DNA from 3 places in the Micromonospora sp. CNZ322 genome. Region 2 is predicted to be linked to each of the others. Evidence: riboswitches for the same ligand, from Rfam matches in the RefSeq annotation. Region 2 holds a riboswitch; each other region holds the start of a gene.
What was found. Region 2 has a riboswitch for cobalamin ahead of FB453_RS25615 (acyl-CoA thioesterase). Riboswitches for the same ligand answer to the same signal wherever they lie in the genome.

Region 1: another riboswitch for cobalamin. It lies ahead of FB453_RS14975 (ribonucleoside-diphosphate reductase subunit alpha); the one in region 2 lies ahead of FB453_RS25615 (acyl-CoA thioesterase).
Region 3: another riboswitch for cobalamin. It lies ahead of cobN (cobaltochelatase subunit CobN); the one in region 2 lies ahead of FB453_RS25615 (acyl-CoA thioesterase).

The regions. Positions count from the first base shown of each region.
Region 1 covers NZ_VITD01000005.1:213,896-224,456, reverse strand. Annotated here, with positions in the region: gene FB453_RS15005 (ABC transporter permease) at 1-618, shown strand, start outside; gene FB453_RS15000 (ABC transporter substrate-binding protein) at 659-1,711, shown strand; gene FB453_RS14995 (ATP-binding cassette domain-containing protein) at 1,711-2,529, shown strand; gene FB453_RS14990 (aldo/keto reductase) at 2,526-3,545, shown strand; gene FB453_RS14985 (FadR/GntR family transcriptional regulator) at 3,556-4,278, opposite strand; gene FB453_RS14980 (enolase C-terminal domain-like protein) at 4,290-5,687, opposite strand; cobalamin riboswitch at 6,118-6,334, shown strand; gene FB453_RS14975 (ribonucleoside-diphosphate reductase subunit alpha) at 6,527-8,848, shown strand; gene FB453_RS14970 (ribonucleotide-diphosphate reductase subunit beta) at 8,905-9,900, shown strand; gene FB453_RS14965 (MerR family transcriptional regulator) at 9,897-10,561, opposite strand, start outside.
Region 2 covers NZ_VITD01000012.1:192,977-203,537, reverse strand. Annotated here, with positions in the region: gene FB453_RS25640 (hypothetical protein) at 100-609, shown strand; gene FB453_RS25635 (HEAT repeat domain-containing protein) at 709-1,938, shown strand; gene FB453_RS25630 (AEC family transporter) at 1,962-2,327, shown strand; gene FB453_RS25625 (DUF6924 domain-containing protein) at 2,511-2,972, opposite strand; gene FB453_RS25620 (zinc-dependent alcohol dehydrogenase family protein) at 3,521-4,513, opposite strand; gene FB453_RS25615 (acyl-CoA thioesterase) at 4,622-5,068, opposite strand; cobalamin riboswitch at 5,266-5,479, opposite strand; gene FB453_RS25610 (copper resistance protein CopC) at 5,611-7,659, shown strand; partial or broken gene FB453_RS25605 (copper chaperone PCu(A)C) at 7,725-8,338, shown strand; gene FB453_RS25600 (Dyp-type peroxidase) at 8,335-9,594, shown strand; gene FB453_RS25595 (copper resistance protein CopC) at 9,591-10,190, shown strand; gene FB453_RS25590 (PepSY-associated TM helix domain-containing protein) at 10,388-10,561, shown strand, end outside.
Region 3 covers NZ_VITD01000002.1:526,466-537,026, reverse strand. Annotated here, with positions in the region: gene FB453_RS07535 (VOC family protein) at 1-122, shown strand, start outside; gene FB453_RS07530 (maleylpyruvate isomerase N-terminal domain-containing protein) at 225-992, shown strand; gene FB453_RS07525 (hypothetical protein) at 989-1,708, opposite strand; gene FB453_RS07520 (RNA polymerase sigma factor) at 1,701-2,282, opposite strand; gene FB453_RS07515 (hypothetical protein) at 2,410-2,745, shown strand; cobalamin riboswitch at 3,098-3,274, shown strand; gene cobN (cobaltochelatase subunit CobN) at 3,533-7,201, shown strand; gene FB453_RS07505 (magnesium chelatase subunit D family protein) at 7,198-9,498, shown strand; gene cobO (cob(I)yrinic acid a,c-diamide adenosyltransferase) at 9,571-10,182, shown strand; gene FB453_RS07495 (cobyrinic acid a,c-diamide synthase CobB) at 10,176-10,561, shown strand, end outside.

The DNA of each region.
Region 1 (10,561 bases), on a different contig from region 2:
ACGGTTGCCCGGATTCCGCCGTTCATCGCGACGTTGGGGACGATGTCCGTGGGTCGCGGCCTGGTCTTCATCATCACCGGAGCGGTCGGCGTCTACGGCCTTCCCCGGTCCTTCCAACTGCTCGGCAACGGGCAGATCCTCGGCATTCCGTTCGCCGTGGTGATCACCGTCCTGGTCGCCGTCGGTGTCGCCTTCCTGCTCTCCCAGACCCGCTTCGGTCAGTACACCTACGCGATGGGCTCCAATCTGGAGGCGGCCCGCCGCTCCGGAATCCGGGTCGGACGGCACCTGACCGGGGTGTACGTGCTGGCCGGCGTGCTGGTCGGGCTGGGCGGCATGATCGCCGCGTCCCGGGTCAACTCCGGCCAGCCCAACTACGGGATCTCGCTGGAACTCGACGTCATCGCCGCCGCCGTCATCGGCGGAGCCAGCCTGTTCGGCGGGCAGGGCCGGATCGTCGGAACCATCATCGGCGCGTTCCTCATCGCCCTGGTCCGCAACGGCGCCGTCCTGCTCGACATCAGCATCCACTACCAGCAGGTGATCGTCGGCGTGATCATCTGGGCCGCCGTCTACTTCGACCAGTACCGCCGCCGGCGGCTGGAATCACGGGGTTGATATGCCATTCCGAGAGTCCGAACGAGGAAGGACACACACCATGGCACACACCACCACCAGCCGGCGGACGCGAGGACGACTCCTGCGCGCGCAGGCGATCCTGGCCGCGGCCGCGGCGACCGCCCTGCTCAGCGCCTGCGGCGGGGTCGAGGTCCGTGACGGCGGCGACGGCGCGACCAAGGACGCGAGCGGCCCGTTGAAGCTCGCCGTCGTACCCAAGGCGGTCGGGGCCGACTACTGGAACACGGTCAAGGCGGGCGCCGAGTGCGCCGCGCAGCGCGCCGGGAACGTCACCGTCCAGTGGGACGGGGTGACCACCGAGACCGACGTCGAGGGCCAGGTCAACCTGATCCAGAACTTCGTCACCAAGAAGGTCGACGGCATCGTCTACGCGGCGACCGACTCCAGCGCGCTGGCGCCGGCGACCGACAAGGCACTCAGCGCCAACATCCCGGTCGCCATGATCGACTCCGGCACCAGCCCGCAGCCGTCGAACGTGCCCCTCTTCGCCACCGACAACCGCGCGTCGGCGACCGAGGCGGCGAAGCTGCTCGCCACCGAACTCGGCCCCGGCAACCACGAGGTGGCGCTCGTCGAGTTCCAGCCCGGATCGCAGACCAACACCGAGCGGGTCGACGGCTTCAAGGCCGGCCTCGCCCAGTACCCCAACCTGAAGCTGGTCGGCCAGCAGCCGAGCCGCAGCGACGTCAACGAGGCCCGACGGGTCACCGAGAACATCCTCACCGCCAACCCCAAGCTCGCCGGCGTCTTCGCGGCCAACGAGCCGAGCGTGCTCGGTGCCGCCCAGGCCATCCAGGCCGCCGGCAAGTCCGGCAAGGTGGTCATCATCGGCTGGGACGCGGCCCCAGACGAGATCGCCGGGGTGCGCAACGGCCAGATCTCCGCGCTGGTCGTGCAGAACCCGTTCAAGATGGGCTACTTCGGCGTCGACAAGATGGTCAAGCACCTTCGGGACAAGGCGCCGCTGGCTTCGGCCGACACCGGCGTCACGTTCGTCACCAAGGAGAACATCGACTCGGCGGAGATCAAGGCGGTGCTCGAGCCCAGCTGCGCCAACCCGCCGGTGCAGTGATGGGCGCGCTCCCCACTGCCACCGCGGACAGCCATCGGCAACCCACCGACGCCGAACCGCCGGTCCTCGAAGCCCGCGGCATCGTCAAGCGGTTCGGGCACGTCGAGGCGTTGCGTGGCGCCGACTTCACGGTCCGTCGAGGTGAGGTCGTCGCGCTGATCGGTGACAACGGCGCTGGCAAGAGCACCCTGATCAAGACCCTGTCCGGTGTGCACCCACCCGACGAGGGCGAGATCCGGGTCGGCGGCCGCCCTGTCCAGTTCTCCACTCCGGTCGATGCCCGACGGGCGGGAGTGGAGACGGTCTACCAGGACCTCGCCGTCGCCGACGACCTCAGCGTGGCCGCCAACCTGTATCTCGGCCGGGAGATCCTCCGCTCCGGACCACTCGGCCGGCTCGGGCTGCTGGACAAGCGCGCCATGCGCCACGGCGCTGCCGCCGCCCTCGACGAACTCGGCGTACGGATCCCCCGGGTCACCACCCCGATCGCGATGCTCTCCGGTGGGCAGCGGCAGTGCGTGGCGGTGGCCCGCGCCATCATCTGGGCAACCAACGTGGTCATCCTCGACGAGCCCACCGCGGCCCTGGGTGTGGTCCAGACCGGGCGGGTGCTCGACGTCGTTCGGCGTGCCCGTGACGCCGGCATGTCGGTGGTGCTGGTGAGCCACAACATGCCGCAGGTGCTCGAGATCGCCGACCGGGTCGAGGTCTTGCGCCTCGGTCGGCGCGCCGCCCAACTCCGCGCCGACGAGGTCACCACCGACGATCTGGTCGCGGCGATGACCGGCAGCACCAACGTGGATCGGGACGAGCGGTGACGGCTGTCGCCCAGCGGGGCGCGCGCGATCCCGCCCGTCCGGCGACCCGCAGCGGCGTCGGTTCGCCGCTGCGGCTGAGTCCACTGGGCTTCGGCGCCTCCCAGGGCGGCAATCTCTACCGCGCGACGTCGGACGAGCAGTTCGCCGCCGCGGTGGACACCGCGTGGGCAGGCGGCGTCCGATACTTCGACACGGCACCGCACTACGGGCTGGGCCTGTCCGAACGGCGCCTGGGCGCGGCCCTGCGCGCCCGCCCGCGCGGCGAGTACGTGGTCTCAACGAAGGTCGGCCGGCTGCTCGTGCCGTCACCGGAGACGGCGCACCGGCGTGATCCGGAGGGGTTCGACGTTCCCGCCGACCATCGCCGGGTCTGGGACTTCAGCCGCGACGGCGTACACCGTTCCCTGCAGGCCAGCCTTCGGCGCACCGGCCTGGACCGGATCGACGTGGTGTATCTGCATGACCCGGACGAGCACTGGGAGCAGGCCGCGCGCGAGGCGATCCCGGCATTGGTGGAGCTGCGGGAACAGGGCGTGATCGGTGCCGTCGGGGCCGGGATGAACCAGTCCGCGATGCTGGCCCGCTTCGTGGCGGAGACCGACGTGGACGTGGTGATGTGCGCCGGCCGGTACACCCTGCTGGAGCAGGGCGCCCTGACCGACCTGCTGCCCCTCGCGCAGGCCCGCCACGTCGGCGTGGTGGTCGCCGGCGTCTACAACTCCGGGCTGCTGGCCCGGGACATGCCGCCGACCGACGCCGTCTACGACTACCGGCAGGCGCCGGCAGAGGTGATTGATCAGGCCCGCCGGATAGCGCGGGTCTGTCAGATGTACGGCGTCACGCTGCCCCAGGCGGCGTTGGCGTTCGTCCGTCGTCACCCGGCCGTGGTCTCGACGGTGGTCGGCATGCGCGACGAGGCCCAGGTGACCGAAACCCTGCGTCGATCTGCTGTCGACGTCCCGGATCAGCTCTGGACGGCGTTGTACGACGAGGGGCTGCTCGACGTGCAGCCGTGAGGATCGGCCGTCACGACCGGGCCGTCTCGATGCTGGCGTCAGCGTCGTCGGGTAACCCCTGCAACGACTCCTCCACGCCGATCAGGTGGTTGGCCATCCGGGTGCGCGCCCGCTCCGGGTCGCGCGCCACGAGGGCCTTCAGGATCGCCACGTGTTCGTCATGGGTCCGCAGGTCCGCGCCCTCCTCGTGCAGACTCCGCCAGAGCCGGCCACGGATGGTGCGCCCGGCGAAGGCTTCGATCAGGCCGACCAGCACCGGATTCTCGGCGTGCACCGCGATGATCCGGTGAAAGGCGATGTCGATCTCCATGATCCGCTCGTGGTCCGGCGGTGACTGGCCGATCAACCGGGCCGCCTCGTCGAGCAGGTCACCCGCCTGGGTCAGGGCCTCGTCGGTGATCCTGGTCGCCGCCAGGCAGGCGGCCTCGCACTCCAGCAGACGGCGAACGGTGTGGATGTGGCGGGGGTCGCCCTGGCCCTGGAAGTCCACCACGAAACCCATCGGGGCCAGCAGTTGTGGCGCGTCGAGGTTGGTGACGTAGGTGCCGTCGCCCTGGCGGATGTTGACGATGCCGAGGATCGACAGGGCCGACATCCCCTCGCGCAGGGACCCCCGCGAGACACCGAGCTGCTCGGCGAGGTCCTTCTCGATGGGCAGCCGGTCCCCGGGCCTGAACTGCCCTTCGAGGATCATCCGCTTGATGCCGTTGACCACTTCGTCAGTGCGAGACATGACCGACCCCCCTAGCGGCCGGCGGGGGTGGCCTTCCCACCCGCGATCACGTACGCCGCCTCCGGAGATGACACGGTAGTCGGGTCTGTCGCCGCCCAGTAGTGGCCGTCGGGAAACCGGTAGAGCGCCACCGACTCCTGACGCATCCGGGTGGAGTAGCCGGGCTGGCTGGGCAGGACGTATCCGCTGCCGGAACCGGTGTCCCGGATGATGCAGGGATCGGTGAAGTGCTCGTGCAGGTGGTCGACGAACTCGGTGACCCGGTTGGTGAGGTCCCCCGAGATCGCGACGTAGTCGAGCACCGACACGTGTTGGACCATCTCGCACAGCCCGACACCGCCGGCGTGCGGGCACACCGGGACGTCGAACTTCGCGGCGAGCAGCAGCACGGCGACGATCTCGTTGATGCTGGCCAACCTGCCGGTGTCGAGCTGGCAGAAGTCGATGGCCTCGGCCTGGAACAGCTGCTTGAACATCACCCGGTTGTGGCAGTGTTCGCCGGTGGCGACGCCGATCGGCGCGACGGCGCGGCGGACGGCCGCGTGGCCCAGGATGTCGTCGGGGCTGGTCGGCTCCTCGATCCACAGTGGCGTGAACTGGGCGAGGGCGGTGACCCACTCGATGGCCTGACCGACGTCCCACACCTGGTTGGCGTCGATCATCAGGTTGCGATCCGGCCCGAGGATCTCGCGCGCGATCGCGCATCGGCGGATGTCGTCGTCGAGGTTGGCGCCCACCTTGAGCTTGACGTAGCCGTAGCCGGTGTCCACCGCTTCCTGACAGAGCCGGCGCAGCTTGTCGTCGCCGTAGCCGAGCCAACCCGCGGATGTGGTGTAGGCGGGGTAGCCGGTCCGGTCGAGCTCGGCGAGGCGGGCGGCCTTCGTGCCCTCCTTGGCCCGCAGGATGGCCAGTGCCTCGTCGCGGGTCAGCGCGTCGGAGAGGTAGCGCAGGTCCGCGATGTCGACGAGTTGCTCGGGGGACATGTCGACGAGCAGCCGCCACAGCGGCTTGTCGGCGAGCCGGGCGACCAGGTCCCACGATGCGTTCAGCACGGCGGCCAGGGACAGGTGGACGACGCCCTTCTCGGGGCCGAGCCAGCGCAGTTGCGAGTCGGAGGTGAGGAGGCGGTAGACCGCGCCCATGTCCGCTGCCATCGTCGCCACGTCCAGGCCCACCAGGAGCTGTGCCTGGTGGACCGCCGCCGCCGCGACGATGTCGTTGCCTCGACCGATGGTGAAGGTCAGGCCGTGCCCTGCGAGTGGCGCGCCCACGCCGTCGACGCCGTCGGTGTGCAGGACGACGTAGGCCGCCGAGTAGTCGCCGTCCTTGTTCATGGCGTCTGACCCGTCAGCGGTCAGGGAGGTGGGGAAGCGGACGTCTTCGACGGTGACGGCGGTGATCTGCGGCATGCGCTCCTCGCCCGGCTAGGCTAAAGATCAGATGATCACTGGGAGTATACGGAGGGCCGCTCCGGCGCGTCAACGATGTCGATCATCGCAGGCCCGCAGACATATGATGTTTGCCTCGCCGTGCTGATCCGCCTTGCCGCCCATCATGCCGGTTGACGGGTGAAGGTGGCGGGAGTGGCGGTCCGTGGAGATTGGATGTTCCATCCCATCACGGGGCATTGACGGTGGCGTATGAGTGCGGCCTGCGCCACCCTGGTCTCGATACGTCAAATCTCTGTCGACTGTCGACACCCGCCCGAAGAGCCCGTCTCCGGTGCCGGGCGTCGGTCGGCCTGGCGTGGCCGGCCGGGGTGGTGACGGTGGTCACCGAGTCGGCACCGACACGCCCGAGAACGACATGTGGGGTGTGACAACGGCTGCGTCCCTATATATGGTGTCGAGCGCAGCTGGTTCGGCCGCTCATCCGGGGTGGTCGAGGCAACAGGGAACCCGGTGGAAATCCGGGACTGTCCCGCAGCGGTGAGTGGGAACGACCGCCGTCAACAGCACTGGGCCACCAATCGGCCTGGGAAGCGACGGCCAGTAGGAGACCGGCGACACCGGTCGTGCCCGCGAGTCCGAAGACCTGCCAGCGCGCCGCGTACCCGTACCCGGGTGGGCGGCGGTCCGAGGCCGCGTGGGACGGCTGACGCCCCCTGACCCACGCCGGGCTGGCGTGGCGTCCGTTGGTGTCTGTCCCCTCGCGTCCGGGCCACCAGGTCTCGAACTCCGAGGAGCGAGTGGTGACAGTCACCGAGGTAGTCCCGACCAGCGGCGACGCGACAGTGCGGCGGACGCCGATGCAGGTCCGCAAGCGCGACGGCGGCACCGAACCCGTGGACGTGAACAAGATCGTCCGAGCGGTTGAACGGTGGGCCGACGACCTGACCGACGTCGACCCGATGCGGGTGGCCACCCGTACCATCAGCGGCCTCTACGACGGCGCGACCACTGCCGAACTGGACCGGCTGTCCATCCAGACCGCGGCCGAGATGATCGGTGAGGAGCCGCAGTACTCGCGCCTCGCCGCGCGGCTGCTGGCCGGTTACGTCGACAAGGAGGTGCGTCGACAGGGCATCACCTCGTTCAGCGCGGCGATCCGGGTCGGCCACGCCGAGGGCCTGATCGGTGACGACACCGCCGCGTTCGTCGCCGCGCACGCCGCGACCCTCGACCACGCCATCGACCCGGACGGCGACCGCCGGTTCGAGTACTTCGGCCTGCGCACCGTGTACGACCGCTACCTGCTGCGCCACCCCACCAGCCGACTGGTGCTGGAGACCCCCCAGTACTGGCTGCTGCGGGTGGCCTGCGGTCTGTCCCGGACGGCCGACGAGGCGGTCGACTTCTACCGGCTGATGTCCAGCCTGGCCTACCTGCCCAGCTCACCGACCTTGTTCAACTCCGGCACCCGGCACACCCAGATGTCCTCCTGCTACCTGGTCGACTCCCCGCTCGACGAGCTGGACTCGATCTACCAGCGGTACGCCCAGGTCGCCAACCTGTCCAAGTTCGCCGGTGGCATCGGCATCGCGTACTCCCGGGTCCGCTCCCGGGGCGCGCTGATCCGGGGCACGAACGGGCAGTCCAACGGGATCGTGCCGTGGCTGCGCACGCTGGACGCGAGCGTCGCCGCGGTGAACCAGGGTGGCCGGCGCAAGGGCGCGGCCTGCGTCTATCTGGAGCCGTGGCACCCGGACATCGAGGAGTTCCTGCAACTGCGGGACAACACCGGCGAGGACGCCCGACGTACCCACAACCTCAACCTGGCCAACTGGATCCCGGACGAGTTCATGCGCCGGGTCGAGGCCGACGAGCTGTGGTCGCTGTTCGACCCGCACGAGGTGCCCGAGCTGCCCGACCTGTGGGGGGAGCGGTTCGACGCCGCGTACCGGGAGGCCGAGGCGCACTGTCGCTACGTACGACAGGTCCCGGCACGGGAGCTGTACGGGAAGATGATGCGGACCCTCGCCCAGACCGGCAACGGCTGGATGACCTTCAAGGACGCCGCCAACCGGCTCTGCAACCAGACCGCCGAGCCCGGCAACGTGGTGCATCTGTCGAACCTCTGCACCGAGATCGTCGAGGTGTCCAGTGACACCGAGACCGCCGTGTGCAACCTCGGCTCGGTGAACCTCGCCGCCCATCTCACCGACGGCGGCATCGACTGGGAGCGACTACGCGCCACGGTGCGGACCGCGGTGACCTTCCTCGACCGGGTCATCGACATCAACTACTACCCGACCGCGCAGGCGGCGGCGAGCAACCCCCGCTGGCGGCCGGTCGGACTCGGGCTGATGGGCCTCCAGGACGTCTTCTTCGCGCTGCGGCTGCCGTTCGACTCGCCGGCCGCGCGGGAGCTGTCCACCCTGATCAGCGAGGAGCTGTACCTGACCGCACTGGAGACCTCCGCCGACCTGGCGCGCGACTTCGGCGCGCATCCGGCGTATCCGCAGACCCGGGCCGCGCGGGGCCAGCTCCAGCCCGACCTGTGGGGTGTCGAGGGTACGCAGACCGCGCGGTGGGACGCGCTGCGCGAGCGGGTCGAGGCGTACGGGCTGCGCAACTCGCTGCTCGTGGCGGTCGCGCCGACAGCGACCATCGCCTCGATCGCCGGGTGCTACGAGTGCATCGAGCCGCAGGTGTCCAACCTGTTCAAGCGCGAGACTCTGTCGGGGGAGTTCCTCCAGGTCAACACCGCTCTGGTACGCGAGCTGAAGGCCCGCGGTCTGTGGACCGAGCGGATCCGTTCGGCGATCAAGCGGGCGGAGGGTTCGGTGCAGGACATCGCCGAGCTGCCGGCCGGCGTACGGGAGCTGTTCCGCACCGCGTGGGAGCTGCCGCAGCGGGCGCTGATCGACCTGGCCGCCGCCCGCGCCCCGTTCATCGACCAGTCCCAGTCGCTGAACCTGTTCCTGGCCGCGCCGACCATCGGCAAGCTCTCCTCGATGTACCTGTACGCCTGGAAGGTCGGGCTGAAGACCACCTACTACCTGCGCTCGCGCCCCGCGACGCGGATCCAGCAGGCCACCGTCAGCGCTGTCGCGCCCGCCGTCGCGGTTGACGCGGAGGCGCTGGCCTGCTCGCTGGAGAACCCCGAGTCGTGCGAGGCCTGCCAGTGACTCCCGCCGACAGCGCCACCACCGACGCCACCACCGCCGACACGAGGACCACGCACATGCTGCTCGACCCCGGGATGGACCTGACTCTCCGCCCGATGCGCTACCCGCACTTCTTCGACCGGTTCCGCGACGCGATCCGCAACACCTGGACGGTCGAGGAGGTCGACCTGCACGCCGACCTCGCCGACCTGGACAAGCTGTCGCCGGCCGAACGGCACCTGGTCAGCCGCCTGGTGGCGTTCTTCGCCACCGGTGACACGATCGTCGCCAACAACCTGGTGCTCAACCTCTACCAGCACGTCAACAGCCCGGAGGGTCGCCTCTACCTGTCCCGTCAGCTGTTCGAGGAGGCCGTGCACGTCCAGTTCTATCTCAACCTGCTCGACACGTACGTGCCCGACGAGACGGAGCGCTTCGAGGCCTTCGCCGCCATCGAGAACATCCCCTCGATCCGTCGCAAGGCCGAGTTCTGCTTCCGATGGATCGACTCCCTGAACGACCTGCGGGAGCTGCGGTCCCGCGAGGACCGGCGGACGTTCCTGCTCAACCTGATCTGCTTCGCCGCCTGCATCGAGGGGTTGTTCTTCTACGGCGCGTTCGCGTACGTCTACTTCCTGCGCTCCCGCGGCCTGCTGCACGGCCTCGCCTCGGGCACCAACTGGGTGTTCCGCGACGAGTCCATGCACATGGCGTTCGCGTTCGACGTCGTCGACACCGTCCGTGCCGAGGAACCGGACCTGTTCGACGACGACCTCGCCGACCAGGTTCGCCGGATGCTCACCGAGGCGGTCGAGTGTGAGGTGCAGTTCGCCGAGGACCTGTTGGGCCATGGTGTGCCCGGTCTGACGTTGGCCGACATGCGGGAGTACCTCCAGCACGTCGCCGACCGCCGCCTCGCCCAGCTCGGCATCGCCCCGCACTACGGGTCGAGCAACCCGTTCGGCTTCATGGAGTTGCAGGACGTCCAGGAGCTGTCCAACTTCTTCGAGCGGCGGGTGTCGGCGTACCAGGTCGGGGTGACCGGCACTGTCGCCTTCGACGACGATTTCTAGGCGGCAACCGATCCGGGGGCCTGGCGTCGCTTGGTGAGCCACCGCATCACGTGCAGTGGGTGCGACGCCGGGTCCGGGATCGGGTGGAAGACGTGTTCGACAGCGCCGTCGGCGACGATCAGCGTCAGCCGCTCGTAGAGCGTCATGTCGCTGGCGGTGCGGGTCGGCAACCGCAGCGCGTCGGCCAGGGTCAGCCTCGGGTCGGGGATCAGCGGGTAGGGCAACCGCAGTCGGTGCGCGAGTTCTCGCTGGTACCCGGTCGACTGCGCGGACAGGCCGTACACCCGGGCGGCGCCGGCCGCGCGGAGCTCGGCGTGGTGGTCGCGGAACCAGGCGGCCTGCTCGGTGCTGCCGCGCGCGCCATGGATCTCCAGCAGCCCGTTGGGCAGGTCGACGCCCGGTCGTCCGGTCAGCGGGTAGACGAAGATGACGCTGCGGCCGGGGCCGAGCGCGCCGAGATCGACCGGGCGGCCGTCGGTGCCGTAGAAGGACAGCGGTGGCAATCTGACGCCGACCAGCGCGATGGGGTCGGCGCCTTCGGCGGGACTGCCGGGTACGACCTGGGTCGCGGCGGCGTCCAGGCGCGCGTCCAGCGCGTCCCGCTGGGCGGTCAACTTGCCGATCCGCTCCTGGAGGTTGGTGATGGTGCTGCGGTACGTGG
Region 2 (10,561 bases):
GATGCTCCGGGGACGTTGAATAATCCGCGCGTGGATGTTGCCGATCTGCTCGCTCGAGCTGCGGCCATGGTCCCGGCTGATGTCGTAAACGAGGCCGGCGTGACGGTGGTGGACGTACGCGAGTACCTCGACCACGACGAGTGGGAAGTCGCGCTCGATCTCCTTGTAGACCTCGACACGGGTTGGCGACCGCCAACCGATTGGTGGGATCTGCTGATCGACAGCGCCGAGCTGATGTGGCTCTCCGACGCCGCCGCGTGGTGCCACTGGGGCCGGTGGGAGAGCATCCACGGGATCGTCCGCGCGGAGTTGCGACTCCTGCCGCCCACCGAAGGTGGCCGGCGAACACCGATCCCGGGCAAGGGCATCCTCCGACCGCTGTGGGACCTCGGCCGGCGCACGGCTGCGGGCGATCCCGATCTGCTCGTGGCACGCATCTGGGTGGAGTCCGCGCCAGCGTTGCCACCAGGCGCTACCGGGTCGGTCCGCCTGGGCCCTCTGTCCCCAGCCCTCTGGCGTCACCTGTGGCCGGGCATGACGATCACCATGCACGAGGGCCGGCCCGCGGTAGGAACGGCCACCATCATCGAAGCTTCGAATTTGCGCTGACATCAGCACGACCGATGGCCGGCTCAATCGGGTTGTGGTGACATTGGTAGCGCGCGTTGTCTGCGGCAGATCCGTGCTCGATCCATAGACCGTGCGTGCATGGGTGCGGTGTTCCACCGCCGGGTGATGTGGCAGGGTGACCGGATGATCGACAGCCGTGGGGCGTTGGAGGCTGTGGTCCGGCATGCCGTGGAGCTTGAGGACGATTACGACGACATCGCGCCGACGGTCACGACACTGGCCGCATCCGGGGACACCACCTTGGTACCCCGGCTGCGGGAGGTGCTGGACCGGTTCCTCGACGAGGGGAACTTCTACGGCCAGGATCTGATTGCCGGTGTCTTGGCAGGCATCGAGGGCGTGGCGGCACTGCCGGTGCTGCTACGCGCTTCGGCGCGGGATCTCGGGGACGACCAGGACAGCCTCCAGGCCGAAATCATCGAGCTGCTGCACGCAGACCGGGCGACCAGCCAGCGTGTGGTACGTGATGCCGCCACAGGTGATACGCCGGAGCTGCGCCGTGTGGGGCTGTGGGCCCTCGGGTTCGTGGTCGAAGCACAGGATGTCGAGCTGCTCGCCACGGCCGTGACCGACGCCGACCCAGAGATCAGGTCTATGGCGGTCGGATCGATCCCTGACCCAGCCGGCGACGACTGGGCATTCGGCGCGCTCGTCCTGGCGTTGCGTGACCTGAACGAGCAGGTCCGGGTATCGGCCGCAAGCAGGCTTGGCTACACCGGCCGCGTTGACGCGGTCGCACCGCTCGCTGCCCTCGCCGCCGACCCGACACCGCGAGTACGGTCCATGGTCGCCTACGCACTCGGGCGACTCGGCAGTCACGAGGCGATCCCGGCCCTGCAACGGCTCCTCCAGGACCCCGATCGGCACGTCCGCGAGAACGCCGCGGAAGCTCTCGGCTCGGTCGGAGGGCCGGCGGCGGTCGATGCGCTGCTGGTGCTGGCCGCCGACCAAGACGCACAACTGCGAGTCCAAGCCGCGAAAGCGCTGGCGAAGGCGGCTGACTCGGATCCCCGCGTTGCGCCGCAACTCACGATGCTGGCACGAGACGGCGAGGCCGCAGTACGAGCGGCCACCCTCAGCGGACTCGCCAGCGCCGATCGCGGGCCATCACTCCGGGGGCGACTCCTGATCGAATTGGCGGACGACCCAGATCCACTGGTCCGTCAGCGCGTCGCGGTCGTGGCACGACACCTCGCGCCCGACGCTGCCCCGGACATCCTCCACCGGTATACCCGCGACCCCAACCAGACCCTGCGCCAACTCGCCGCAACCGAACTGGGCCGACTAACCAACCCCACCGCTCGCTGACCCGGCAGCCCACAGTCAGCAATTTGCTGGCGAGACTGTCGGGCGCCGCGGTTCCGGCCGCCCTGGTCGCGCTCGGCGCGTCGATGCACCGCACGGCGCCGTCGCGGGCCGAGCCGGCCGAGTTGGCCGAGCTGGCCGAGCTGGCCGTGATCACCGCGCTGAAGCTCGTCGCACAGCCGGTCATCGCGTACGCAGCCGGGCTGGCCTTGCACCTATCCGCGCCACAGTTGCTCGCCGTGGTGGTGTGCGCAGGCCTGCCGACAGCGCAGAACACGTTCATCTTCAGCCAGGAGTACGGCGTCGGCGAGGCGGTGGCCAACCGGGCGGTGGTAGTGACTACGACGCTGTCGCTGGCCACCCTGGCCGCGGCGGCGGCGCTGCTCGGGTAGGTCCGTCAGCTGACTCGTCCAGCAATCATGGTGAGTCACGCCGACCATGGCGCTGGCGGCCGGGTCTGCAGCCACGATCATCGCCTGATGATTCGGCGGGCGATCTCGATGCCGTACTGGCCGTGAGGGTGTACGGACGGCTAATGCGCCATGCGGCGGCAGATGTTCGCATCAGGTTGCGTGTTAGTAGAAGCCGCGGAAGATGCCTTCGCCGTTCGCATTGTCGGCAAAATCTTCCCAGTCCATGTTCGAAATCGTGAGGTTGTTTTGAACCGACCACATCTCGGACGGCAGGACTCGGAACGTGGCACCGTACTGCGGCCCCTTGCCCTGGTCCTCTAGATCTTCCACGTAGTCGTAGAGGTTGACTACCAGGATCGGCCGATCAGGGTGGGTCAGCGCCTTCGTGTCGACGAGGAAGGCAACGGCATGATTGAAATCCGCGGGCACCACCTCCAGGAGCTGCGACGGCGTGATCCCCTCGAACGCACGATCATCGACGAATGCAACGAAAGCGGTGAACCCGTCTTCTGTCTGCGGTTCAGCGATCGCCGCCTGAATCGCTGTCCATTCCTGTGGATGGGCAAAATCGGTACGGATGACAAGGGATACGTCGGAACTCTGGTGCCACATGCGCTCATCCACGCACGGGAGGATAGGCCACCGGCAGCTGAGCGGACGTCACCCAACTGACGGCCGGGAGCACCATGGCTGACATCTTCGGTGCCGCCGAAGAGGTCTCCACCCCGAAGCGCCTGGCCAGGGCGTTGACCGTGGGATCGGAGTCTCAAATGACGGAACCGCGGCCGACCCCAGCAAGCCCCCCACAACGCTTCACATCGACCTACAGCACACCTACAGGCATGGCGTTAGGCGGCCCGAGACGCCGGCCGGCACCAGCCATCCCGGCAGCAGGACGCCTGACCACTTCGACCTCTACTGGGAGGTCACGCCGCACCGCTCCACCGCATCACCACAAATCACAGCCATCGTCTCTCTCCGGCGTCGGTGGGCACTTCGGGCGCGGAGACCGCTTCGCCAACCTGCACCCAATCTGCTCCCAGTTACAAGGCCAGGCCCACCAACAGCTCCTTACCGCCTTGACCTGCGCACACTCCCCTGCCAGGCCACATAGAACCTTGTCGACCGCTGCGTAGAACCGAAGAGCACTCTGCGGAAACGAACGGCTCGGCTCAACCGGCGACGTCCACGACGACCTTGCCCTCGGCGGTGCCGCCGGCGACCAGGTGGTGGGCGTCCATGACCGTGTCGAGCGTGAACCTGCGCCCGTCCAGTCGGGGGCGCAGCGCGCCGGCGTCGGCCAGCGCCGCGATCTCGCGCAGGATGTCGCCGTGGTGTTCGCGGCCCCGCCCGGTGAGCATCGGCAGCAACGTGAACACGCCGGAGTAGGTCGCGCCTCGGAACGACAGCGGGGCGAGCGAGTGTGAGCCCCAGCCCAGCGCGCTGACGACGTGCCCGTGGTAGGTGCGCACCGCCGCGAACGAGGCGTCGAGCGTCGCGCCGCCGACGTTGTCCATGACGATGTCGAACCCCTCGCCGCCGGTGTACCTCTCGACGTACTCCTCGACAGTGCTCGTGGTGTAGTCGATCGGCACGGCGCCCAGGCTCTCGATCACCCGCATGCTCGCCGGCCCGCCCGTGGCGTACGCCTCGGCGCCCCGCGCCTGGGCCAGTTGCACGCCCACGTATCCGACACCGCCGGCACCGCCGTGCACCAGCACCTTCTGCCCGGCGCGGACCCCGGCCCGGTCGACGAGCCCCTCCCAGGAGGTGATCGCCGCCAGTGGCAGCGCGGCGGCCTCCCGCATCGAGAGGGTGTTCGGCTTGCGGGCCAGCAGCCGGGCGTCTACTGCGGCGTACTCGGCAAGCGAACCCTGGAGGTCGCCCACGCCCCCGCACAGCCCGTACACCTCGTCTCCCGGCTCGAATCCGGTCACGTCCGCGCCGACCGCCGCGACGACGCCGGCAAGGTCCAGGCCGAGCACCGCGGGCAGCTCGACCCGCGCGTGCGCGGCCTTTCCAGCCTGGATCTTCGTGTCGAGCGGGTTGACCCCGCTGGCGACGATCCGCACCAGCACCTGGCCGGGCCCGGGGGTGGGATCGCCGATTTCCTCGACCGTCAGCGGAACGTCGAACTCCCGCAGCACCGCAGCGCGCATAACCATCCACACTCTCCGTGATCGAGGCTTCACGTGGACGCTATCCGACCGGATAGGCGGCGGGGCGGGTTCCTCGGACCGCGCCAGCGCCGCCACGGGCGGACCGCGCACGGGTCAGTCGTCTTCGGCACCGTCGAGGAGCGCCCGCCGCAGCGCCAGTCGGTGCTTCCGGCGGATCTCCGCCTCCCGGTACCGTCGCCGGTCCCCATCGGTCTCCGGCAGCAGCGGCGGCACGGTACGAGGCTGGCCGTCGTCGTCGATGGCGACCATGACCAGGTGGGCGGTTGCCACGTCGGTGGGCGGCACCGCCCGGTCCCACCGGTCGGCGGTCACCTTGACCGCCACCTCCATCGAGCTGCGGCCGGCCCAGGTGATCCGGGCGTCGACGTGCACGACGTCACCGACGCGCACCGCGCGGAGGAACGCCGTCTCGTCGATGGCGGCGGTCACCGCCGGTCCGTCGGAGTGCCGGGCGGCGACCACACCGGCGACGGAGTCGATGAGGTTGAGGATCCGGCCGCCGTGCACCGTACCCATCAGGTTGGTGTGGTGCTGGTCCATGATCTGCGAAAGGGTCAGGTGCGACGCCGACGGCGCTCGGCCGGCGATCGTGGTGGTGTCGTGCACAGCGGTAGTCCGTCCCTCGGGAAACCACACCGCCGGGTCGCGGACACACGCTGACGAGGACCTGGCCGTGCGCCACACGCACGACCCGTCACCCGCTCAGCCCACCCGCGAGGCCGACGGCAGCGCACACGGTTGTGTACGCGGTGCCGGCAGGTCTTCGGACTCGCGGGCCTGACCGGTCGCGCCGGTCCCCTACTGGCCGTCGCTTCCCAGGCCACTGGCCCAGTGCTGATGACGGCGGTCGTTCCCACTCACCGCTGCGGGGCAGCCCCGGATTTCCACCGGGTTCCCTCTTACGACGCCCAGCCGGTCACGACGGGGCGAACCAGCGCCGCCGGCGAGCATAGCTGGCCAGGGAATGTGTCCACCCGGGGCGTCCCGCCGGGGCGGCGGATGGCCTCATCGTCAACTTTTGTCGTCTGAGGAAGAAGATCGCCACCTCTTGAAAAAAGTCTCGCGAGGGTGAGGATATCCAGATGCGTCGTCTCCCCCAGACTTGCGGGCGGGTGGTCTCGGGCCTCCTCGCACTCCTCCTCGCCTCGGCGGTCGCCCTCCTCGCGTCCGCCCAACCCGCCGCAGCTCACGGGACCTTGGCCATGTCCACACCGGCGAGCGGCGCCACAGTGCGCGAGCCGTTGACGTCGGTGCAGCTTTACTTCACCGAGAAGGCTGCCGCCAACGCGTTCTTCACGATCACCGCCCCGGGCGGCACCCGTGTCGACAACGGCTGGTCGCAGGGGGAGCCGAAGCCGCTGGACAAGCCGGTGCGCGAGTACTTCCTGGTCAACGGACAGTTCGAGCCACGCGAGTACACCACGGGGTTCCCCGCGGTGGTGTCCGTCGCCCACCTGCCCGCCAAGGGTCAGTACTCGGTGAGCTACCTGTCGGTCGCCTCGGACGGCGACACCGTGCGGGGCACCCTGACCTTCCGCTACGACGGGCGGGTGACGGCAGCGCCGAAGGGATGGAGCCCGCCGTCGACCCAACCGGACCCGGCGCTGGTGGCCGCCACCGAGCAGCACAACACGTCCGGGCAGGCCTCGGCGGTGCCGACCACCGCGGACGATCCGTCGACCCCGCCGGCTGCGGCGGCCCCGCCGACCGGGTCGACCGAGGAGAGCGGTCCTGGGGCACCGGCCTGGGCCGGCTGGGCGGCGGCGGTCGCGGCGGTCGGAGCGATGGCGGGGTTCGTCGTCTGGCGTCGCCGATCCGGCGGCACACCCACCGGCCGGGGCCGTACCTCGGCGGCGACCTCCGGTCGACGCGGCGGTGGCGCCCGTGCCATGAACAGGACCGGCACTGGCAATACCGTCGGCGGCAAGGTCGGCGAGGGCAAGACCGGCGGGGGCAAGGTCGGCGCGGCGAGCGGCGTCGTCGCGCGTACCGCGAGCGACAAGCAGCGGCCCGCCACCGTGCCGGCGGAGCGCAAGGGCAACACGGTCGTCACGGCCCGCACGGGCGTTGCTGTCGATCCGACGCCCACCGATCAGGTGACCAAGGCCCTCGCCAGCACGGACGGCGAGCCGGCGGTCGACTCCGGACCACGGCCCGACACGGACCTGGCCGCCGCGACGCCTGGGTCCCGGTTGAGCAACACCCACCTGGCGCTGTTCGTCGGTGGTCTGGTGGTGGCCCTGTTGGCCGGGTTCGGGTTGGCCCGTATCGGCACCGCCGACGAGAGCCCGGCGACCGGCAACGCACGACCGTCAGCCGGTGGACCGCCCGACTCGGGCCAGGTGGGCTCGGCGACCGACGGGCACCAACACCCGGCCGGTACGGGGCCGCACACGCATCGGGGTGACGACGCGACGGGCGCGACGCTGGCGACCGGGACGACGGTCAGCGCCGGCGGGTACACCCTGCAACCGCTGGAGCGGTCCCAACCGCCTGGTGTACGCGCGGACTACCGGTTCCGCATCGTCGGGACCGACCGGCAGGCGGCGACCCGCTTCGCTGTCGTCCACGACAAGCCGTTGCACCTGATCGTGGTGGGCCGCGACCTGTCCGGCTACCAGCACCTGCACCCGACGATGGCACCCGACGGCACCTGGAGCGTCCCCCTGACGCTGGCCCGACCCGGCGGCTACCGCGTCTTCGCCGACTTCTCCGTCACCGCGGCCGACGGCAAGCAGCAGCCTCTCGTGCTGGGCGTCGACCACACGGTGCCCGGCGCGCACAGCCCGACCGCGCTGCCGCCCGCTCAGGCGCAGGCGACGGCTGGCCCGTACACGGTGTCGATGACCGGCTCCCCGACGGTGGGGGTGACGGCGCCGATCCACTTCCAGGTCAGCGCCGACCCGACGGTCCCGGCGCAGTTGAAGCGATACCTGGGCGCGTACGGGCACCTGGTCGTCGTTCGTGAGGGTGATCTCGGCTACGTGCACGTCCACCCCGAGCAGGAGCTGGTCGACGGGACGGTCAAGTTCTGGCTGACCGCGCCGAGTTCGGGCCGGTACCGGGCCTTCTTCGACTTCCAGGTCGCCGGCACTGTGCACACCGGGGAGTTCACGATCAACGTTCCCTGAGTCCGGAACTTTCTCCGAGCTGCGGCCGACCAACCTCCCAGCAGCAACCATCGGAGGAAGAACACATGCGCACCACCAGCCCAAACGCTTCACGCCGCCGCTCGGCCGCCGTGCTCGCTGCCGCGATCCTGACGGTGGGCGTCGCCGGCTGCGGCTCGTCCGACTCTCCGTCGACAGCGCAGGCGGGCCCGTCCGCGTCGGCCTCGGCCTCGGCCTCGGCCAACCCGGACGCTGGTGTGCTCGGCATTCGTGACCCCTGGGTGAAGGCGGCCGACAAGGGCATGACGGCGGCCTTCGGGACCCTGGTCAACGACGGCGACACCGATGTCACGGTGACGAGTGCCACGACCCCCTGTCGCCGATGGAGCTGCACGAGATGGCCGTGAAGGACGGCAAGATGGTCATGCGGCAGAAGCAGGGCGGCATCGTGATCAAGGCCAGGAGCTCGCACGCTCTGGAGCCCGGCGGCGACCACCTCATGCTGATGAACCTCACCAAGCCCGTTCAGGCCGGCGACGAGTTGACAGTCACCCTGACCTTCGCCGACGGCAAGACCCAACAGTTCCGCGCTATGGCCAAGCCGTTCACCGGCGCGCAGGAGAGCTACGCCCCCGGGCACGGCGAACCGATGACCGGCATGAGCGCCACGCCGGAGATGAGCATGAGCCCGGCATCGTGACCCAGACACCACAGGTCCGACCGGTGAGCAGGCGTGGCCTGCTCACCGGCGGAGCACTGGCCGCCGGCGGAGCACTGGCCGCCGGCGGAGCACTGGCCGGCGGTGCCACGATCTCCGCCACCCCTGCGGGGAGGACCGGGCCGCCGTCGGCGACCGCCGCCGACGCGACGCTGGCGGCGACCGTCGGCGGCCTGGTCGAGCCGTTCCACGGCGCCCGGCAGGCCGGGGTGGCCACCGAACCGCAGGCGCACGCGTCGTTCGTGGCCTTCACTTTGCGGGCCGGCGTCGACCGGGCCGCGCTGGGCCGGATGTTGCGGTTGCTCACCGACGACGCCGCCCGGCTGACCCAGGGTCGGCCCGCGTTGGCCGACACCGAGGCCGAACTCGGGCTGCTGCCGGCACGGTTGACAGTGACCTTCGGCTTCGGGCCGGGCCTCTACCGGGCGGCCGGCGTCGACGACCGCCGGCCGGCATCGGTCACCGACCTGCCGTCGTTCCGCATCGACCGACTTCAGCCGACCTGGTCCGGCGGCGACCTGCTGCTGCAGATCTGCGCCGACGACGCGATCTCCGTCGCCCACACCCAGCGGGTCCTGATCAAGGACAGCCGACCGTTCGCCACAGTGCGGTGGGTCCAGCAGGGCTTCCGGCGTAGCCCGGGTGTCGAGCCGGGCGGCCACACCCAACGCAACCTGTTCGGTCAGCTCGACGGCACCGCCAACCCCCGACCTGGCGCGCCCATGGACACCGCCCTCTGGGTCCCGGACGGCCCGGCGTGGCTGCGCGACAGCACGACAGTGGTGCTCCGCCGGATCAGCATGAACATGGAAACCTGGGACCTGCTCGGCCGGACCGACCGCGAACTCGCCGTCGGGCGACGGCTCGACACCGGCGCACCGCTCACCGGCACCGCCGAACACGACGAACCCGACTTCGCCGCCACCGACGCCGACGGCCTCACCGTCATCCCCGACTTCTCTCACCTGACCCGCGCCCACGTCACCGACGACCGGTTGAAGATCCTGCGCCGGCCCTACAACTACGACGGGGTGCCGACGGCGGAGGGCCACGCGGACAGCGGCTTGATCTTCACCTCGTACCAGGCCGACATCGCCCGACAGTTCCTGCCCATCCAGCGCCGGCTGGCCGACCGGGACCTGCTCAACGAGTGGACCACGCCGATCGGGTCCGCTGTCTTCGCCATCCCGCCCGGATGTCAACCGGGCGGGTGGATCGGCGAGCAGGTGCTCGGATGACCGCGCCAGCCGTCACGACCGTACCGCCGTCTCGCCCCACCGCCATCCGGCTCGGCGCGGCGGTGCTCGCCGTCCTCGTGGCGGTACTGATCGCGGGCAGCCCGGCCTGGGCGCACAACTCGCTCCGGACGGCCACGCCTGCCCGGGACGCGACAGTGCCGAGCACACCGACCGAGATCACGCTCGAATTCATGCAGCGACTCGACCCCGCGTTCACCACCATCGTGCTCACCGACGCCGCCAAGCGGAAGCTTCCCACCGGCGAACCGGTCGTCACCGGAGCGAAGAGCACGGTCCAGGTGACCGACACCCTGCCGAACGGGACATACACGGTCGCCTACCGGGTCGTCTCCGTCGACGGGCACCCGGTTCAGGGGTCCTATCCGTTCACTGTGGCCGATCCGACGTCCAGCGTCACGCCGGTTGCGAACGTCAGCGCGTCAGCGCCCGCACCGTCCGCCGCCGCAGCAGCAGCAGCAGCAGCAGCGAAGTCCGGCGGCGGTCCGAGCGCCGGTGTACTCGTCGCGGCTGCCGTGCTGGCCCTCCTCGTCCTGGTGACGGCTGGGCTGCTGTGGCGGCGGGCGGCCCGGCGCTGATCCGACCCGCCCCATGCGGTCGGCTCGCCCGCACCGTCGCTACCGCCTCGGTAACCCTGACATCGGGAACCTGATCTTCGGGAACCGCCGGCGTCTCTCCCCCGACTACCAGTCAGGGCCGACGCGACACCTCACCGGGCGACCAGACCAGTACGGGAAACGCCTTCGTGCTTCCCGACTCTTCCGATCGGATCACCATGTCTCTCACCGAATTGTCCGGCACGCCGACGCCGGAGCCCGCCACGACCGCTACGACCGGCGAGAAACCGGCCCGACCCGCCCGGCGCACGTCGCCGTTCGGTGCGCTGCTGCTGCGGCTGCACTTCTACGCGGGCATTCTCGTCGCCCCGTTCCTGGTGGTCGCCGCACTG
Region 3 (10,561 bases), on a different contig from region 2:
CCGCGCTGGCGGCCGGCGGCCGACTTGTATCCGCGTCCCATGCTCCCGCCTTCTGGGTTCTCGCCGATATCGAGGGTAACGAGGCTTGTGTGACGACCTGGCAGGGCCGAGACGACTCGTAGACCGGGCTGACCGTCAGCGCTCCGCTCGGCTGTCGATGCGTTCGTCAGACAAATTCGCTGTCCGTGGTCGGAGCGTACTGGTACACAACCGAGGTGCAGAACATGTTGGATTTTCCTGAGGTCCTGCGGCTGATCGAAGACCGCTCGGCCGCGGTCCGCGCCGCGATCGCGTCCGCCCCCGACCTTGACGTCCAGGTCCCGACCTGTCCGGACTGGACGCTGCGCGAACTGGCACAGCATCTCGGCGACGGCCGCCGGCGTCAGGCCGCCATCATCGCGGCGGGCCCGGGCGCCGAGCCCCCGGCGAGGACGGACCCGAAGGGCGCCCCGACCGCACCCCGGGACCGCGAAACCCTGGACGCCTGGCTCGCCGAGTCGACCGAGCTCATGCTCGATGCGATGCGCGCGGCCGGCCCGGACCGCGGCTGCTGGACCTGGTGGGGCCGCTCGCAGGCCCCGCAGACCAGCGGAGCCGTGGCCCGGCACCAGATCCAGGAGTTGGCCGTCCACACCTACGACGCCCAGCTCACCCAGGGGGCCACGCAGCCGCTGCCGACGGACGTCGCGGTCGAGGGCGTCGACGAGTTCCTGACGACTGTCGCGGCGACGACAGTCCCCTGGCCGTTCAAGCCGGCGACCATCGACCTGCACACGGCCGAGGGCCGCTCCTGGCGCCTGACCCTCAACGCCGACGGCGTCCGTTGCGACGACCTCGCTGCCGACGCGGAGCCGGGCGACATGGCGATGCGAGGCGCAGCGAGCGAACTGGTCCTCTACTTCTACGACCGCGTCCCGCTCGACGACCTGGAGACCACCGGCGACACCCAGCCGATGGAGCAGCTCGCGGACTGGGACCCGAACGCGTACTAGCCCAGTGAGCGCGCGATCTCGATCGCCTCGGCCTTGGTGAGGGTGCCCTCGAGCCGGTAGCTCACGTCGTTGTCCTGCCAGATCAGGGTCGAGGCGGCCAGTCGGGCGGTCTCCCTGCGGATCTCGCCCGCCCGGTCCACGTAGGACAACGCGTGTGGGCCGTCGACCCAGATGGCGAAGTCGCCGTTCACGTGAACCCAGTTCGCGCCCGGCGGGGTGACCTCCTTGTGAAAGGCCAGGTCGAGGTGACCGTCGAACGCGTCGACGCGCAGCGCGCCCCCGTCGTAGAGCAGCGTCGCCACCCGGTACCGGCCCGTGGCGTCCGGGTCGGCCACCAGCACCCGCTCCGGCGTGCCCAGCATCGTCGGCAGGCGGATCGGGAACCGCACCGCCCGTTGCGCCTCGTCCAGGGCGACGGTCCGCTGCCCGGGCAACGGCGACGCGGTGCCGGAGGGCTGCGTCGGGGCGGGCGAGGTGGCGATGCTGACCCCGGCGAAGCGCAGCAGCCCCGTGACGACGTCGGCGATCGCGGCCCGCGTCGGCGGCAACAGCGCCACCAGCAGGGCGATGAGCGCCACCGCGGCGAGCGACCGCCACCGACGCCGTCGTGGCGCGGGCGTGCCGAGTCGTACGCGGACGCGGGCGGTCACGTCGGGCGGATCGGGGGTGTCCAGCCAGGCGGACAGGTCGCGCAGTTCCCGTTCGAGGTCACCCATGCCGGACCTCCTCACGGTCGAGCAGGCCGCGAAGCTTCGCCAGCGCCCGGGACGTCCGCGACTTCACAGTGCCTCGGGGCCAACCCAGAGCCGCCACCGTCTCCTCCTCGGTGAGATCGAGGAAGAACCGGCAGACGATCACCTCACGGTCCCGTACCGGCAACTGTCGCAGGGCCTGCACCAGCGACGCCCGGCGCTCCCCGGCGAGGACCGCGCCGACCGCGTCGTCCTCGGCGATCTCGGACGTCGGGTCCGCTGCCGCCGCCCGCAGGACGAGCCCGTCGCGCCGGCCACGGGAGCGGTGCAGGTTGCGGGTCTCGTTCGCGACGATGGCGAGCAGCCACGACCGGAAGGACGCGTCACCCCGGTAACGGGACAGCTTCCGGTACGCCTTCACGAACGCCTCCTGGATGACGTCCTCGGAGTCCGAGCCCGCGCCGAGCAGCACCGCGGTCCGGTACGCGGACGCGGTGTGCCGGGCGACCAGGAGGTTGTACGCCTCCAGGTCACCTGCCCGAGCGCGGGTGACGAGCGCCTCGTCGTCCAGGGGAGCCTCCGTTCGGATCACACTCATGACACCGCCCACCCGCCGCGGGTTCCACAGGATTTCCCGACGCAGGTCAGCTCTCTCCCATCCGGCGTGCAGCGTATTGCCAGGAACCGGTGCTGCACTGGAGGGACGTCGAGGAGAGGGGCGGGGCATGAGCTGGTTCAACCGCCGGTCACGGGGTGCCGAGGCGACCCCGACGAAGCTGGACCGGGAGGCGACCCGCGACGACCTCGCGGCGCTGGAGGCGTTCGTGGCCACTCGGCGCGGGGTGGAGTTCTACCTGGAACCGGAGACGACGGCGACGGACACCACTGTGGTGGCGATCGCCCACGACGGCGAGTGGATCCGCCGCCGTACCGGAACGCCCCGCGCGGCCGGGGGCATCGCCCGCAAGCACGCGGTGCCGCTGTACGAGGCGGCGCGCACCGGCTACCCGGAGCGGATGCGGACCTGGAGCCGGGCCCACCCGGAACGCCACGCCCGCTGATCGGGGCGTCGAGCGGTGTCGGTCGTCGCGCGTGGCGTGTTCGGTCCCGGGCGTGTGTCGTTCGGCGCCTTTAGAGCTGAATCGTTGGCGACATCGCCGTACGTCCGGACCTGAAGCCGAGACGCGGACCGGAAGCCGAGGCGGCTGAATCGTCTACGACATCAGCTCCAAAGGGGCCGCGTGAACACTCCGCCCCCGGCCACGGGCCACTCCGCGAGGCCGGTCAATCAGTCCGCCCAGCCGCCGTTGCGGCGAGAGGCATCACCCGCACGCCGATATTTTCGCAGGTCAATGTGGTGGGCGTGGTCGGATGGTGGTGGGGTCCGCGTTGACCGGCGGCGCGGCGGTGTGGCAGCATTCGCGGCCTGACGGCAGTGAAGGAAGTCGGTGCGAATCCGACGCGGTCCCGCCACTGTCACCGGGGAGCGATCCCCCCTCGTGAGTCACGGCCGTGTGTCTGCGGTTGGAAGGCCGGGGGAGAGCGTCGATCCGGAAGCCAGGATACTTCGGCCGTCGGGACGTACCCCAGGGCGTGGACACCCGAGGAGGACCCGATGACGCACGGCGTCTCATTCATCGACGATTGTCGTCGTATTGCGCTCCAGGCAGCGCATTCCAAGGACACCGGCCACCGGCACCGCTGAGCTGATCGCCCGGCGCTGACCGGCCCCGACCCATGCGTCGGTGTGCCGTTCGCTCGGGCCGTCGTACCGGCTGACGCCGTACCCACCCGAATCGCCCCGGTCGCCCCCGTGAGGGCCCAGGGCGTCACTTTCCGGAGCCTGCCGTGCGCATCCTGCTGCTGTCCACCGCCGACACCGACCTGCTGGCCGCCCGCGCCAGCGGCGCCGACTACCGGCTCGCCAACCCCGCGCGGGTCGCCGCCGACGAGGTGCCCGCCCTGCTCGACGGGGTCGCCCTCGTCGTCGTACGCCTGCTCGGCGGTCGGCAGGCGTGGCCGGACGGCCTCGCCGCGGTGCTCGCCACCGGCGTGCCGACGGTCGTGCTCGGCGGCGAGGCGCTGCCCGACGCGGAGCTGATGGCCATCTCCACAGTGCCGTCCGGGGTGGTCACCCAGTCGCTGGCGTACCTGGTGGAGGGCGGTCCGGACAACCTGGGGCAGTTGGCCCGGTTCCTCTCCGACACGGTGCTGCTCACCGGGGAGGGGTTCGCCGCACCCGCGCCCACCCCGGCGTACGGCGTGCACGGCGAACACCCCGCCGACCCGGATCGGCCCACGGTGGGGATCGTCTTCTACCGGGCGCACGCCCTCGCCGGCAACACCGACTTCGTCGACGTGCTCGCGGACGCGGTCCGCAAAGCGGGCGGCAACCCGCTGCCGATCTTCTGCGGCTCGCTGCGCGGGCTGACCGCGGGCGCCGGCCCACTCGGACTCTTCGCCCGCTGTGACGCGCTGCTGGTCACGGTGCTCGCGGCCGGCGGCGCGGTCGCCGCGGACGCCTCCGGTGGCGGCGACGAGGACGCCTGGGACGTCGGTGCGCTGGCCGCCCTGGACGTGCCGGTCATCCAGGCGCTCTGCCTCACCAGCACCCGCGCGCAGTGGGCCGACAGCGACGCCGGCCTGTCCCCTCTGGATGCCGCCATGCAGGTGGCCATCCCCGAGTTCGACGGCCGGATCGTCACCGTGCCGTTCTCGTTCAAGCAGATCGACGCCGACGGGCTCTCGGTCTACGCCGCCGATCCCGAGCGGGCCGCCCGGGTCGCCGGGCTCGCGGTGCGCCACGCCCGGCTGCGGTACGTGCCGCACGCCGACAAGCGGGTCGCCGTGGTGCTCAGCTCGTACCCCACCAAGCACTCCCGGGTCGGCAACGCCGTCGGGTTGGACACCCCGGCCTCGGCGGTCCGGCTGTTCGCCGCGCTGGTTGAGGCCGGCTACGACCTGGGTGACGCGCCACCGCCCGACGACGGCGACGCGCTGATCCACGCGCTGATCGCCGCCGGTGGTCACGACGTGGAGTGGCTCACCCCGGAACAGTTGGCCGCCGCCGAGGCCCGGATACCGGGACCGACGTACCGGCGCTGGTTCGACGAGGTCCCGGCCGAGCTGCGCGGGCGGATGCGGGAGCACTGGGGTGAGCCGCCGGGCGAGCTGTACACCGAGGGCGGCGACATCGTGCTCGCGGGGCTGCGCTTCGGCAACGTGGTGCTGCTGATCCAGCCGCCCCGCGGTTTCGGGGAGAACCCGATCGCCATCTACCACGACCCGGACCTGCCGCCCAGCCACCACTACCTGGCCGCGTACCGCTGGCTGACCGCACCGGTCGCGGACGGCGGCTTCGGCGCGGACGCCGTGGTGCACCTCGGTAAGCACGGCACCCTGGAGTGGCTGCCCGGCAAGGGCCTCGGCCTGGCCGAGGACTGCGCGCCCGACGCGGTCCTCGGCGACCTGCCGCTGGTGTACCCGTTCATCGTCAACGACCCCGGCGAGGGCACCCAGGCCAAGCGGCGGGCGCACGCCGTGGTCGTCGACCACCTGGTCCCGCCGATGGCCCGCGCCGAGACCTACGGCGACCTGGCCAAACTGGAACAACTGCTCGACGAGTACGCGACAGTGCAGGCCCTCGATCCGGCCAAGGTGCCCACCGTACGGGCCCAGATCTGGGACCTGGTGCGCGCCGCCGAGCTGCACCACGACCTGCACGCCGAGGCGATGCCCGACGCGGACGACTTCGACGACTTCGTGCTGCACCTCGACGGGTACCTGTGCGAGGTCAAGGATGTGCAGATCCGCGACGGGCTGCACATCCTCGCCGACGCGCCCACCGGTGAGCCCCGGGTCAACCTGGTCCTGGCGGTGCTGCGCGCACCACAGATCTGGGGCGGCGCCCGGGCCCTGCCCGGCCTGCGACAGGCCCTCGCCGTCGCGTACTCCCTCGACGAGCAGGAGCTGCTCGCGTCGCCGGGACAGCGACTGGCACTGCCTGCGGCGCTGACCGACGTGGTGGACGGGCCGGCCGGCACCGCCGCCGACGCGATCGACCTCATCGAGGCCCTCGCGCGGCGGCTGGTCGTGGGCATGGAGACCCTGGACTGGGCAGTGGACACGGTTGACGCCGTGGTGACCGAGGTGACCGGTCGGTCGATCCCGGACGTCGCCGCGGTCCTGCACTTCGCCGCCACCGAGCTGGTGCCCCGACTGGACCGGACCACCGACGAGCTGACCAACACACTCGGGGCGCTGGACGGGAGGTTCGTGCCGCCCGGCCCGTCCGGCTCACCCACCCGCGGCCTTGTCAACGTGCTGCCCACCGGCCGCAACTTCTACTCCGTCGACCCGAAGGCCATCCCCAGCCGCAACGCCTGGGACGTCGGGGTGGCCCTCGCCGACTCGCTGCTGGCCCGGCACCTCGCCGACACCGGGGCGTACCCCCGCTCGGTGGGGTTGACAGTGTGGGGCACCAGCGCGATGCGGACCCAGGGCGACGACATCGCCGAGGTGCTCGCGCTGCTGGGCTGCCGGCCGGTCTGGGACGACCGGTCCCGGCGGGTGACCGGCATCGAGGTGGTGCCGACCGCCGAGCTGGGCCGCCCGCGCGTCGACGTCACAGTGCGCATCTCAGGGTTCTTCCGCGACGCGTTTCCGCACGTGGTGGCGCTGCTCGACGACGCCGTCCGGCGGGTCGCCGCCCTGGACGAACCGGCCGAGGAGAACTACCTGCGGGCGCACGTCGCCGCCGACCTCGCCGAGCACGGCGACGAGCGGCGGGCCACCGCCCGGATCTTCGGCTCCAAGCCCGGCGCGTACGGCGCTGGGCTGCTGCCCCTGATCGACGCCCGGACCTGGCGCAGCGACGCCGACCTGGCCGAGGTGTACGCGGTGTGGGGCGGATACGCGTACGGCCGGGGCCTGGACGGGCGGGAGGCGCGCGCCGACATGGAGCGCTCGTTCGCCCGGATCGCGGTGGCGGTGAAGAACCAGGACACCCGCGAGCACGACATCGTCGACTCCGACGACTACTTCCAGTACCACGGCGGGATGGTGGCGATGGTCCGCCACCTCACCGGCACGTCACCGCAGGCGTACGTGGGTGACTCGGCGATGCCGCACGACGTGCGTACCCGCACGCTGGGTGAGGAGACCCGGCGGGTGTTCCGGGCCCGGGTGGTCAACCCCAAGTGGATCGCCGCGATGCGCCGGCACGGCTACAAGGGCGCGTTCGAGCTGGCGGCCACAGTGGACTACCTGTTCGGCTACGACGCCACCGCCGGTGTGGTCGACGACTGGATGTACGAGCACCTGGCCGCCGCGTACCTCTTCGACGAGACCACCCGGGAGTTCCTGGAGCAGTCCAACCCGTGGGCGTTGCGCGGCATCACCGAGCGGCTGTTGGAGGCCGCTGACCGGGGGCTGTGGGCCAAGCCGGAGCCGGCCACCCTCGACCGGCTGCGCGACACGTACCTGGCCAGCGAGGGCGACCTGGAGGACCGGGTGTGAACGCGAGGAGTGAGCCGGTTTTGCGAGCCCCGCAGTCGCGAACGAAAGAAGGCCCAGTGACGACCTACCCGTTCAGCGCGGTGCTTGGCATGGCCGACATGCGGCTGGCGTTGCTGCTCAACGCGGTCTCCCCGGCGATCGGCGGGGTCCTGGTCCGGGGTGAGAAGGGGACCGCCAAGTCCACCGCCGTGCGGGCTCTCGCCGCGCTGCTGCCCCCGGTGCGCCGGGTGGCCGGCTGCCGGTTCGGCTGTGATCCGGCCGAGCCCGACCCGGCCTGCCCGGACGGCCCGCACCCGGCCGACGCCGCCGCCGAGACCCGTCCGGCCCGCCTCGTCGAGCTGCCGGTGGGCGCCGCCGAGGACCGGGTGGTCGGCGCGCTGGATCTGGAGAAGGCGATCGGCGAGGGGGTACGCGCCTTCGAGCCGGGCCTGCTGGCCGCCGCGCACCGGGGTGTGCTCTACGTCGACGAGGTCAACCTGCTGCACGACCACCTCGTCGACCTGCTGCTCGACGCGGCGGCGATGGGCCGCAGCCACGTCGAGCGGGAGGGCGTCTCGGTCAGCCACGCGGCCCGGTTCCTGCTGGTCGGCACGATGAACCCGGAGGAGGGGGAACTGCGCCCGCAGCTGCTCGACCGGTTCGGGCTCACAGTGGAGGTGGGCGCCAGCCGGGACCCCGAGATCAGGGTCGAGGTGGTCCGCCGCCGGCTGGCCGCCGACGCGGACCCGGCCGGCTTCGCCGCCCGCTGGGCCGACGCCGACGCGGAGATCGCCGACCAGGTGGCCGCCGCCCGCCGCCGACTTCCCGGGGTACGACTGCCGGACGCCGCGTTACGGCAGATCGCCGAGGTGTGTGCGGCGTTCGACGTGGACGGGATGCGGGCCGACATCGTCACCGCCCGGACCGCCCTCGCCCACGCCGCCTGGCACGGCCGGGACCGGGTCACCATCGACGACGTCCGGGTGGCCGCCCGGCTGGCCCTGCCGCACCGCCGCCGCCGCGACCCGTTCGACACCCCCGGGCTGGACGAGAAGCGCCTCGACGAGGCGTTGCAGCGCGCTCAGGACGCCCACCCCGACGACCCGGACGACGCCGGCCCCGACGACAGTGGCCCGGACGACAGTGGCCCGGACGGCGGCCCCCCGCGGGGCGGTGGCCCGGCCGGTGACGGCGGCCCGAACGGGGGCGGACCAAGCGCCGGCGGGCCGCAGGGCGGCGACGGCGTCGACCACTGTGAACCCGGGTCGGCCGGACACTCGGCGGCGGGTGACGGCGCTGGCCCGCAGGGACGCACCGACGGCCCGGACGGCACCGACGGCTGGTCGCAGCGCCAGCCGGGCGACCGGGGTAACGACGACGGCTGGCCGCAGCACCAAACGGGTGACCGGGGCGGCGACGGCCAGAACTCGCGCCCGCGCGGTGGCCGGCAGTCGGCGACCGGTGCCGACGACCCGACCGGCGGCGGGGAGTCCCAGCCGGTGGCCGTACCCCGGGGTGGGCTGAAGGCGCGGGTGCTCACCGCGCCCGGCCTGGGTGACGGGGTGCCGGGTCGACGGTCGCGGGCCCGCACCGGGCGGGGCCGCACCACCGGCGCCCGGGTGCCGGCGGGTCGGGTGAGCGCGCTGCACCTGCCGGCCACGATCCGCGCCGCCGCACCGCACCAGGCGGCCCGGGGCCGGCTCACCGGTCCGCTGCGGCTGCGCCGGGACGACCTGCGCGAGGCGGTTCGTGAGGGGCGCGAGGGCAATTTGGTGTTGTTCGTGGTGGACGCGAGCGGCTCGATGGGTGCCCGGCAGCGGATGACCACGGTGAAGGACGCGGTGCTCGCCCTGCTCACCGACGCGTACCAGCGGCGGGACAAGGTCGCGGTGATCGCGTTCCGGGGTGCCGGCGCCCGGACCCTGCTGCCGGCGACCTCGTCGGTGCTGGCCGCCTCGACCCGGCTGGCCGAGCTGCCCACCGGTGGGCGTACGCCGCTGGCCGAGGGCCTGCTCGCCGCGGCGGACCTGTTGCGGGTGGAGCGCCTGCGCGACCCGAAGCGCCGCCCGCTGGTCCTCATCGTCACCGACGGCCGGGCCACCGCCGGCACCCGCCCGCTGGACCGGGCGGCAGCGGCGGCCGCCGTCCTGGCCGCCACGGGGGCTCCGTGCGTGGTCGTCGACTGCGAATCCGGCCCGGTCCGCCTGCACCTGGCCGCCCGCCTGGCCGCCCAGCTGAAGGCCCCCCGAACCCCCCTGGAAGCCCTCACCCACCCCCACCCCCATCCCCGCGATCTTGCACTTCCTGTCGCGGCATAGAGGGCGAAGCGCGCATATGACCAACAGAAACTGCAAGATCGCGGGAGTGTCCGCGGGACGGGGGACAGGCTGATGCCGCAGGGACAACCGAGTTCGGTGCCCGCTGACGGGTTGACGACCCGGCAGCGGCGGCACCGGCCACTGCTGATCGTCCACACCGGACAGATGAAGGGGAAGTCGACGGCAGCCTTCGGGCTGGCGTTGCGGGCCTGGACGGCCGGGCTGCCGGTCGGGGTGTTCCAGTTCGTCAAGAGCGCCAAGTGGCGGGTCGGGGAGGAGAACGCCTTCCGGGCGCTCGGCGAGGTGCACGAACGCACCGGCCAGGGCGCGCCGGTGGCCTGGCACAAGATGGGCGAGGGCTGGTCCTGGATTCAGCGCGGCGGCGACGCCGACCACGCCGCCGACGCCCTGGAGGGCTGGCGGCAGATCCAGCGTGACCTGGCCGCCGAGCGCTACGGGCTGTACGTGCTGGACGAGTTCACCTACCCGATGAAGTGGGGCTGGGTGGACGTCGACGAGGTCGTCGCCACCCTGACCGAGCGCCCCGGCTTCCAACACGTCGTGATCACCGGTCGGGACGCCGACCCGCGCCTGGTCGCCGCCGCCGACCTGGTCGCGGAGCTGACCAAGGTCAAGCACCCGATGGACGCCGGCCAGAAGGGCCAGAAGGGCATCGAGTGGTGAGCGCGCACCTGTCGCTGCCCCGGGTGGTGGTCGCCGCCCCGGCCAGCGGCCACGGCAAGACCACCGTGGCCACCGGGCTGCTCGCCGCGCTGCGCCGACGGGGCCTCACGGTCAGCCCACACAAGGTCGGCCCCGACTACATCGACCCCGGCTACCACGCCCTCGCCGCCGGGCGGCCCGGGCGCAACCTTGACCCGTTCCTGGTCGGGGCCGACCGGATCGCCCCCCTGCTGCGACACGGCGCGAGCGTCCCCACGCCCGCCGACATTGCCGTGGTCGAGGGCGTCATGGGCCTGCACGACGGCGCGGTGGGCCGCCGTGACTACGCCTCCACCGCGCACGTCGCCCGGCTGATCGAGGCACCCGTGCTGCTGGTGCT